Regions from separate parts of the Polaromonas sp. CG_23.6 genome, predicted to be linked through region 2. Evidence: riboswitches for the same ligand, from Rfam matches in the RefSeq annotation. Region 2 holds a riboswitch; each other region holds the start of a gene.
What was found. A riboswitch is a leader RNA that binds a small molecule or an ion and turns the genes downstream of it on or off. The one in region 2 is predicted to bind thiamine pyrophosphate.
Positions count from the first base shown of each region.

Region 1: it holds a riboswitch for thiamine pyrophosphate, as region 2 does, so the genes downstream of both, thiC (phosphomethylpyrimidine synthase ThiC) here and H4V98_RS10550 (cytosine permease) in region 2, are expected to answer to the same signal.
Region 3: it holds a riboswitch for thiamine pyrophosphate, as region 2 does, so the genes downstream of both, H4V98_RS13985 (long-chain fatty acid--CoA ligase) here and H4V98_RS10550 (cytosine permease) in region 2, are expected to answer to the same signal.

Region 1 is NZ_JARXUY010000001.1:294,901-298,172, forward strand. Features, by position in the region: gene H4V98_RS01505 (Spy/CpxP family protein refolding chaperone) at 215-793, opposite strand; gene H4V98_RS01510 (hypothetical protein) at 1,036-1,686, shown strand; TPP riboswitch at 1,747-1,861, shown strand; gene thiC (phosphomethylpyrimidine synthase ThiC) at 1,954-3,272, shown strand, end outside.
Region 2 is NZ_JARXUY010000001.1:2,239,641-2,242,912, forward strand. Features, by position in the region: gene thiD (bifunctional hydroxymethylpyrimidine kinase/phosphomethylpyrimidine kinase) at 1-457, shown strand, start outside; gene H4V98_RS10550 (cytosine permease) at 441-1,745, opposite strand; TPP riboswitch at 1,803-1,915, opposite strand; gene H4V98_RS10555 (NAD(P)/FAD-dependent oxidoreductase) at 2,049-3,149, opposite strand; gene fdxA (ferredoxin FdxA) at 3,224-3,272, opposite strand, start outside.
Region 3 is NZ_JARXUY010000001.1:2,963,052-2,966,323, reverse strand. Features, by position in the region: gene H4V98_RS13995 (CmpA/NrtA family ABC transporter substrate-binding protein) at 1-3, opposite strand, end outside; gene H4V98_RS13990 (ANTAR domain-containing protein) at 343-975, opposite strand; TPP riboswitch at 1,120-1,235, shown strand; gene H4V98_RS13985 (long-chain fatty acid--CoA ligase) at 1,301-2,419, shown strand; gene H4V98_RS13980 (acyl-CoA reductase) at 2,416-3,272, shown strand, end outside.

The DNA of each region.
Region 1 (3,272 bases), 1.9 Mb from region 2:
CCGGACAAAAAACGATGCGTTCAAAAGCCACCACTTGTTCGGATAAATGTTCTGACGTTTTATAAAACGATAAAACAGGCATCACGGGCTTGCTATAAAGGCATCTTCAGCTATTGAAAAAATAGCATGATGTTTGTCTGGTAAGGAAAAAAACAACACCGGCGGCACTAGCGCAACCGGTGTTGTTCTCACTTGGGCTTCGACAGTCGAAAGTTCAGTCTTTGTGGCGCATGCCGTCACCGTCGCGGTGACCGCGCCCGCCGCCGTGATGCCCACCCATTTTCCTGTGCTCGGCGTCAAAAGTATTTTTCTGTTCCGGGCTCAATGTGGCGTAAAAAGTTTTGACAGCTTCTCCGCGCTTGTCCATCTCCGCATTCATTTCGGTCATGCGCTGGGTGCGCAGCGCCTTCATTTTGTCGATGCGCTCGGGCGTGCTCAAGGCGTCAAGTTCGGCGCGCTGTGTGGCCATGGGCCGTTCGCTGTTCATCATGCGGGCGGGCGGCTGCATCGTCGTGGTGAAGGCGGTCCAGGCGCTTTCCTGCGCCGGCGTGATCTTGAGTTTGGCTTTTAATTCAGCCTGGTGCCTGGCCATCCGGGCCTGCATTTTGGCGGGATCGCGGCGGCCCATCCTCTGCTCACCGTGGTGCGACCCGGCGTTCTGGGCTGCAGGTGCCGATGTGGCGGGTTTCAGCCCTGCCGGTGCCGCGTCAGTGCCTTGCGCCATGGCCGCCCCCGTCGTGGTCAACAGGCCGGCAAGGATCAGGCCGTTCAGTAATGTGGGTGCGAATTTCATGGAAGTTTCCTTTGGACAAAAAAGCACTGCCACCAGGAATTGGCGACAGCTTGAAAGCAAGTGTGGTGTGCCCGTGTATCGCCGCCATTGCGCGCCGGTTATGGTTTGTAAAGTTAAATGAAAATCGTTTTGCGACCAAAAGCTCGCACCTCCGTACTCCAAACCAGAAGGCTTGTGCGTTTATCCGGGCGCCCGCCTGCGCTATGCTTTGGTCTTAAAACACAACACACACTGGCCCGTCCATGAGTTTTCTATCAGAGCTGAAAAGGCGTGCCAACGCGCTGCAAGGCCTGGAACTCGGTGCGCAGCGTGACCTCACGGCAGGCACCCAAGCCTGCGAACAGGCCTGCCGGGTGGCGTTGGCCTATCTGCAGGACATGTGTGCTCAGCTTATCGTGATTCAGCCGCCTGCCGCAGGGGCCTATAGCCTGGACGGCAAGGTGCCGTTTCCCGCCTTGGCGCAGCGAAATTTTCGCTGTGACGCGCGTCGCAAGATGCTGAGCAATGCCGAGGTGTGCGACTACATCGGCGTCGGTTGGGACCTGTTGCCGGTCATCGGGCCGGTAGCGACCCACACCGTCACTGTCAACTTTCCACCCGACCTTGAACGCGTGACACAGCGCCTGTCCGTTGGCCAGATCCAGCATGAACGCAAGGATTTGCGCAACCCCGACAGCGGCAAGCTGCTGGCCTATGTGTTCGACTACCAGACCAAGTCGCGCGCCTTCATTACCCTGACGCCTGAGCATGCCACCGGCTGCATCGCCTTTCGCGTGACCAACGTGGGGGGCTTTGGTGTGCTGAACACCACCTATCCGGCCGCGCAGGTCACCACTGGATTGCTCGACGAACTGGCGAAAAAACTGGTGGGCCAGCCCAGCCGGTTCGGCTGATCCGCGCAACGGCTGCTACGTCGGGTATTGCCAACCGCCGTCTGGCGTGCTTACAATCGCCGCAGCTTGTCGGGGTGCCAAGGATGTTTACATCCGAGGCTGAGATCGCAACTTTGCGAGACCCGCTGAACCTGATCGGGATCATCCCCGCGTAGGAAACAAGGCACTTTGGCTCCGGTAGTCCGTTTTTTCACCGCTTTGCGCGGTGGCTTCGCGGCAACATCTCCGGCTCCCCAGGCAGGCATCCACCACCTTCTGGAGACAACCATGGCCAAGACCCCCCTTTCCGTCAACGCAGCGGACCTGACCAGCCGCATCACGCGCACCCCTTTTCCCGGCTCCCGAAAGATTTACATCGAAGGCTCGCGGCCCGACATTCGCGTGCCGTTTCGGGAAGTCACGCTGACGGACACGCTGATCGCCGAAGGCAGCGAAACCCGCCGCGAAGCCAATCCGCCATTGCGCTTGTTTGACTCGTCCGGCGTGTACACCGACCCGTCGGCCGCCATCGACATCACGCGCGGTTTGACGGCCCTGCGCGCCGCATGGATCAACGAGCGCGGCGACACCGACGCCTTGCCCGGCATCACCAGCGCCTACGGCCGCGAGCGCCTGAACGACCCGGCCCTGAAAGCCCTGCGCATGAACGACGCGCCCGTGCCGCGTCGCGCCAAGGCGGGGGCCAATGTGTCGCAAATGCACTACGCCCGCAAAGGCATCATCACCCCCGAGATGGAATACATCGCCATCCGTGAAAACCTGGTGCGTGCCCAGCTGGCCGAACGCCTGGCCACCGAGCGCGTGCCCAAGACCGGCCACTCGTTCGGCGCGTCGATTCCAAAAGACATCACCGCCGAATTCGTTCGCGACGAAGTGGCACGCGGCCGGGCCGTGATTCCGAACAACATCAACCACCCCGAAACCGAGCCGATGATCATTGGCCGCAACTTCCTGATCAAGGTGAATGCCAACATTGGCAATTCGGCCGTCACGTCGAGCATCGAGGAAGAAGTGGACAAGCTGGCGTGGTCGATCCGCTGGGGTGCGGACACCGTGATGGACTTGTCCACCGGCGAGAACATCCACGAAACCCGCGAATGGATTTTGCGCAACTCCCCGGTGCCGATTGGCACGGTGCCCATTTACCAAGCGCTGGAAAAGGTCAACGGCAAGGCCGAGGACCTGACCTGGGAAATCTTCCGCGACACGCTGATTGAGCAAGCCGAGCAGGGCGTCGATTACTTCACCATTCACGCCGGTGTGCGCCTGGCTTATGTGCCGCTGACGGCAAACCGCCTGACCGGCATTGTTTCGCGCGGCGGCTCCATCATGGCCAAATGGTGTTTGTCGCACCACAAGGAAAGCTTTCTGTACGAGCATTTCGAAGACATCTGCGAAATCATGAAGACCTATGACGTGTGCTTCTCGCTCGGCGACGGCCTTCGCCCCGGCTCGATTGCCGACGCCAACGACGAAGCGCAGTTTGCCGAACTGCACACGCTGGGCGAACTGACGCAGATCGCCTGGAAACACGATGTGCAGGTGATGATCGAAGGCCCCGGCCATGTGCCGCTGCAACTGGTCAA
Region 2 (3,272 bases):
CCTGTTGGTGCGCGAATTATTTCCGCGTGCGATGCTGGTCACGCCCAACCTGGACGAGGCGTCCCTGCTGGTGGGGCGTCCTTTGCATCACGAGGGCGATATGGAAGCTGCCGCACACGAGTTGATGGCGATGGGCGCACAGGCTGTCTTGCTCAAGGGCGGCCATTTGGCTGGTAATCAGGTGTGTGATCTGTTTTTAGTGAAAAACAGTGCGGCGCACTGGATGCGTGCGCCGCGCATCCACACCGCCAATACCCACGGCACCGGCTGCACCCTGTCTTCCGCCGTTGCTGCCCACTTGGCGCTGGGCGCAGGCTTGCTGGACGCCGTAGAGGCGGCACGATGCTACGTGCGCGCCGCGCTTGAAGCCAGCGCGACAGTGCGTACTGGCGCCGGTAGCGGGCCGCTGAACCACAGCCATGCACCGCTGATCATGCGCCTTAAGCCGCTACGCTGACCTCTGGCCTGTTCAACAAACTGCGTGTCAACCACGCCAGCACAAAAGTCAGTACCAGTGTGGGCAAGGCCGATCCCCATTGAGGAGAAAATTGTGCAAACAGGTGGTAGCAGGCCACTCCCAGCAACCAGATGACCACGGCGCTGGTGTCGACTTTGCGTTGTGTCATCAGCTGCACCACGTTTGGCTGGCCTGCCAGTCGCGCCAAGATCACACCGTAGAGTGGAACAAATACCGAACTGAGCATCAATAAAAACGGCTCCAGGCTGTGGATCGGCAGCACCAGCGCGAGCGCCGTACAAACTATCGCAAGGGACATGCCCCAGCGTCGAACGCTCCAGCGTGGCTGCAGGCTGTGGCCAGCAACCGAGCCCGAATAAACGTCCCCATAGGCATTGTCCACCTCGTCGATCAAAATCAACCCGAGTGCAATCAATCCACCCTGCGCGAGCAGCAAGGCCGCCACCAGATCAGTGCTGGGCGTTGTCAACGCCACCAGCAAGCCCAGTGAATAACACCACATATTGGCCACGGCATAACCCAGCCAAGTGCCACGCAGCGCACTGTTGCCATTGCGGCCATGGCGCGCAAAGTCAGCAACCAGTGGCAACCAGGACACCGGCATGGCGATCACCAGGTCCAGTGCGGACAGGCTGCTCATGCTGCCATTGCCGGTCCGATTCCATATTTCGGACAAGCCCTGCGCACTGGCCTTGGACAGGAATTGCCAGCTCAACCACACCAGCGACGCAAAAATCAGCGGCAAGCCGTAACGGCCAATGAACTTGCGTACCAGCTTGACCATTGATCCCGACAGCAGCGCCAGCAGCACAGCACCCCAAAGGATTGTTGCCAGCACCGGCCACAAGCTCGCGCTGAAACCGCCTGATTGCCGTGCAATGGCCACGGTACCGTCACGCATTACGACCAACTCAAACGTGGTCCAGCCGATGAGCTGCACAATGTTGAGCAATACTGGCAGGCGCGCAAAGCTGCTGCCATAAGTGGCATGCATCAGGCCGGCGCTGGACAAGCCACTGTCGCAGCCGATCTTGGCCGTCCAGGCCAGCAGGCCTGCGCCCAGCACCGAACCAAAAACGATCACCATCAGCGCGGCCTGGGTTCCCAGTGCGGGCACGAGGTAGGCGCCGATCTGCATGACCAGCAGGCCCACACCCAGGCTCAGCCAGAGTGCCGCATGGTCGCGCCAGCCGAACAGTCGTTCGCCCGCAGGCAAAGGCGTCAGCGCAGTGTTGCCGCCCGGTGATGGAAAAGAAGTGAAGGCCATCGGCAATACCGTTCATCAATGGCAGAGCGGCTTGCCAGACGCACCGGCAGAACGGCGGATGCCTGAAGCATGCTTCCCTGCGCGAGGATTACCTCAGTCAGGTTCAAAGGGACTTTCTCAGTCTCCGTGCTCACCCTTGGCAAGACCCGGTAACACCCCCAGCGAAAGTGCTTTTTCAAACACAGCGAGAATTGTAGAAGAATTTTCCGTCCAAATGCTTGTGCAGCATGGTCGAGGACATGCCGGTCAGCCATGAAAAAAGCCCGCACAAGACGGGCTTTAACATAAATGGTGCAACGCCTGTCAGTCGAAAACCGGCGACTCCACACCCAGCACCTTGTGCAATTTAGGGCTGGTGGTGGTGTACTGCAAATGAATTTTCTTGTCCGGAAAAATGATGGGCGCGGCGCCGAATGCAGCCAGTGCGCACTCATGGAACCCGCTCAGGATCAGCTTTTTCTTGCCAGGGTAGGTGTTGATGTCACCCACTGCAAAAATTCCTGGAATGTTGGTTGAAAATTTCTCGGTGTCCACCTTGAGTTGCTTGCGCTCGATGTCCAGGCCCCACAGGGCAATTGGGCCCAGCTTGGGGCTCAGGCCAAAAAACACCAGCAAGACATCCAGCGGCACCACACGCGTGATGCCATCGGATCCTGTTACCTTGGCCGCAGTCAGCTTGCCGTCTTTTTCGTCGTACCCGGTGACCTGGCCAACGATGAATTGCATCTCGTAGGCATCGCACAGCTCCTTCATCTTGGCAACGTTCGCTGGCGCTGCCTTGAAGCCGTCGCGGCGGTGAATCAGGATAACGCTCTCGGCCTTGTTCGGGCCTTCCGCAACAAAGTTCAATGCCCAGTCGAGCGCGGAATCTCCGCCGCCGATGATCACCAGGTTTTTTCCTGCAAAGTCGGCCGGGTTCTTGACACGGTAGAACAACTGGCTGTTGTCGAATTTTTCCAGGCCCTCAACCCGCAGCAGCTTGGGCTGAAAAGCGCCCACGCCAGCGGCGATGAAGATGGTCTTGGTCAGAAATTTCGTGCCTTTGGAAGTTTCAACGAAAAAACGGCCGTCTTCCTGCTTTTCCACCGCACTGACTTCCTGGCCCAGGTGAAAGGTCGGTCCGAAGGGCTCGATCTGTTTCATCAGGTTGTCGGTCAGTTCCTTGCCGGTGCAGACCGGAATGGCCGGAATGTCGTAGATCGGCTTGTCAGGGTACAACTCGATCGGCTGGCCGCCGGGGTAGGCAAGGGAGTCGATGACATGGGCCTTGATTTCCAGCAGGCCGAGTTCAAACACCTGGAACAACCCAACGGGGCCTGCACCCACGATGACGGCATCGGTTTCGATGGGGCCGTCGTGCTGGGCTGCGGTGTTGATCACTTCTTGGTTCAGTTGTGGTTCCATAATTTCTTGGCTTGAATTGTGTGAAAGCTCTGGAGCGAGCCCGGCGTCGGCAGTACCCATGTCAGTGAAAACGGTCAGCGCACCAGTTCGGGCAGTTTGCCGGTCTTGTCTTTCCAATCGTCG
Region 3 (3,272 bases), 720 kb from region 2:
CATGTCAGCAACTCCTGGAAATGAAAAAATAAAACAAAAAAGGCGTTCGACCGGAGCCGGCACACAAGGGGTGTGAGGGCAGGGGACGAACGCCTTTGTTCTGGGACTTTCTGCTTCGCCATTGAAGCCGAAGGTCCGGTGTCGTAGTTATTGCAAAAGCTGTGCCAACTGAACAGAAGGCTTGATCAACGCTTAAAATTTAAGATAAATAGGGCTGTGGCGCTTGTCCTGCTTGCGCAAGCAGCTATTAAATAAATAGCATTTTGATTTTTTGCGATTCAAGGCCCCGTTTTCCTGGAGACGCACTGCGGTTGTGCACTGCACCATTTCGGCCTGGGCTGACTAGCCCAGCAGGTCAGCCACATCCAGCATGCGCTGCGCCACGTCGCCCAGCCGCAGGCCCTTGTCCATGGCCGCCTTGCGCAGCTTTTCGTACGCGGCCTGTTCAGACAGGCCCTGGCGCTGCATCAGCAGGCCCTTGGCCCGGTCAATGATCTTGCGGTCTTTCAGTTCGGTGCGCACATCGGCCAGTTCGCGGCGCAGCCCTTGTTCGTGCTCAAAGCGCGCCATGGCCACGTCCAGGATCGGGCGGATGCGCGACGTCGCCAGGCCGGCAACAATATAGGCGCAAACCCCAGCGGCTACCGCGTCCTTCACGTGGCGGGTGTCGTCGTCATTGGTGAACAGCACGATGGGCCGGCGCTCGTCGCGCGTGGCCATGACGACGTGTTCGAGCGAGTCGCGGGCATCGCTTTCGGCGTCGACGATGATCATGTCGGGCTGCAACTGCGCCAGCCGTTCGCGCAAAAAGGTGTCGGCTGGCAGCGTGGCAACCAGATTGAATCCGCCTTCGAGCAGGCCGATGCGCAATTGGCGCGAGCGCTCGGCCAGCGCCACGGCAGCCTCGTCACCGGTATCGGCAACCATCAGGTCCGGTGCAATGACCACCAGGCGCAGGGAATGGGGCAATGTCATGGTGTCTACAAGCAAAATTTATGCCGATGGTGGGTTTTGCCGGGAAGGCATCCGGTTTTCGTGCACGGTCGGGGCATTGCGGCACGCTGCCCTGCGCAGGCCACCGCAGGTGCCACCACAGCGCAGGTCCTTGCGCTTAGAATCATTTCCGCTTCGGGGTGCAGTCCGGTCAGTGATGGCAGGGCGGCTGAGATGGTTTCACCAAACCCGCGAACTTGATTTCGGGTCATGCCGACGTAAGAAGAGCTGTCAGGACAGGGTTCACTCCCGCCATCACGACTTTCGGAGCACCCTGCCACCGCAGACTCTTGAAGGAATGACGACCATGGATGCCCTTGACAACGCAACACCCGCCCGCCCGCAAGCGCTTGCCGACCCGATCGTTGACGGCGTGCTGGCTTTCATAGCGCAGGATGGCGTCACTGACGACGCCTTCAACGCCCAGGCTTTGGCGTTGTTTGCCTACCAGTTTGCCCACAACACACCGTTCCAGCGCTTTTGCCGGCAACGCGGCAAGACGCCGCGAACGGTCAAGACCTGGCAAGACATTCCGGCCGTTCCCATCAGTGCCTTCAAGGCCCTGTGCCTGACCTGCCAGCCACCCTCCAGCACTGACCGTGTGTTCATGACCAGCGGCACCACGCAGGGCGACGTCAAGGGCAAGCACCACCATCCGACCCTGGCGGTGTACGACGCCTCAATGCGCGCCAACTTCGCCCGGCGCTTCATGCGCGGCCAGAGCAGCATGGCCATGGGCATCTTATTTCCCACCGAAGAGGTGATGCCGAACTCATCGCTGGCGCACTACCTGGCGCTGGCGCTGCAGACCTTTGGCGCGGACGACAGTCGCTACTTCATCGACGCCGCCGGGCTGGACACGGCGGGCGTGTGCGCGGCGCTGGCGCAGGCCGAGGCCATGGCGCAGCCCTATGCGCTGCTGGGCGCGTCCTACAGCCTGGTGCACCTGATGGATGCACTGGCGCAGCAGGGACGAAAATTTGCCCTGCCGGCAGGCAGCCGGGTGCTGGACACCGGCGGCTTCAAGGGCCAGTCGCGTGAGATTCCCATGGCGCAGTTCTATGCGCAGCTGACGGCGCTGCTGGGCGTGCCGCCCGAGGACTGCATCAACATGTACGGCATGACCGAGCTGAGCACGCAGTTCTACGACAACGGCAGTGCGCAGCTGCCGGCGGTCAAGTCGGGCCCGCACTGGATCCGCTCGCGCCTGGTGAACCCGTTGAGCGGCGCGGAAGTGGCGCATGGCGAGCAGGGCGTGCTGGCGCACTGCGACCTGGCCAATTTCAACTCGGTGACGACCATCCTCACGGAAGACGTCGGCGTGGCGGTCACGGACGGATTTTTGCTAGTTGGCCGCGCCGAAGGCACACAGGCCAAGGGCTGCTCGCTGGCGGTGGAAGAATTTTTGCAGGCCGCCCGCGCATGACGGTGTGGCATGCCGTGGCCGGCTACCTGCCGGGCTTCAAGGCTGATGAACTGGCGTGGCAGACGCTGCATTTCGGCAGCGGCAGCGAACGGCTCGAAGTGGCCGTGCCGGTATTGAGCCAGGTGCAATGGGCGGCCCTGGCCGAGCGCGTCAAGCAGGGCAGCCGGGCCTACCTGAAGACGCGCACGGTGTCGCAAATCATTGCGCTGGTCGACAGCGCCATTGCGCGGCTGCTGGACCGCAGCGACCCGTATCGCCAGCAGGCCGACCGGCTGCTCCCGCTGGTCACCGGCTACGACCCCGAGACGGTGCGGCTGGGGCTGACCAGTTACCTGAAAACTTTTCGCCAGCCGCAACTGCAACGCTTCGTGGCCGAGGATTTTGCCAACCCCAAGCTGCTCGATGAATTCCAGCCGCGCCCCAAGGGCGGCTTTGCCAAGGCCGTGGGGCCGGAACTGCTGGTGCACGTCTGGGCCGGCAATGTACCGGGTTTGCCGCTGTGGAGTCTGATTTCAAGCCTGCTGGTCAAGTCGGGCAGCATTGGCAAATTGCCCAGCGCCGAGCCGCTGTTTGCCGGCTGGTTCGCCCACCTGCTGGTGGAACTGGACCCGGCGCTGGCCGACTGCCTGGCAGTAGGGTGGTGGAAGGGCGGTGACGCGCCGCTGGAGCAGGCGTTGTTTGCGCAGGCCGACGTGGTGCTCGCCTATGGCGGCAATGGCGCGCTGCAGGCATTGCGCGCGCAGGTGCCCGTCACCACGCGCTTTCTGGGGTATGGCCACAAGCTCAGTTTTGGCATGGTGGCCCGTGCTGCGCTGGATGCGCGCAAGGCCCCGGCCACGGCGCAGCAGGCAGC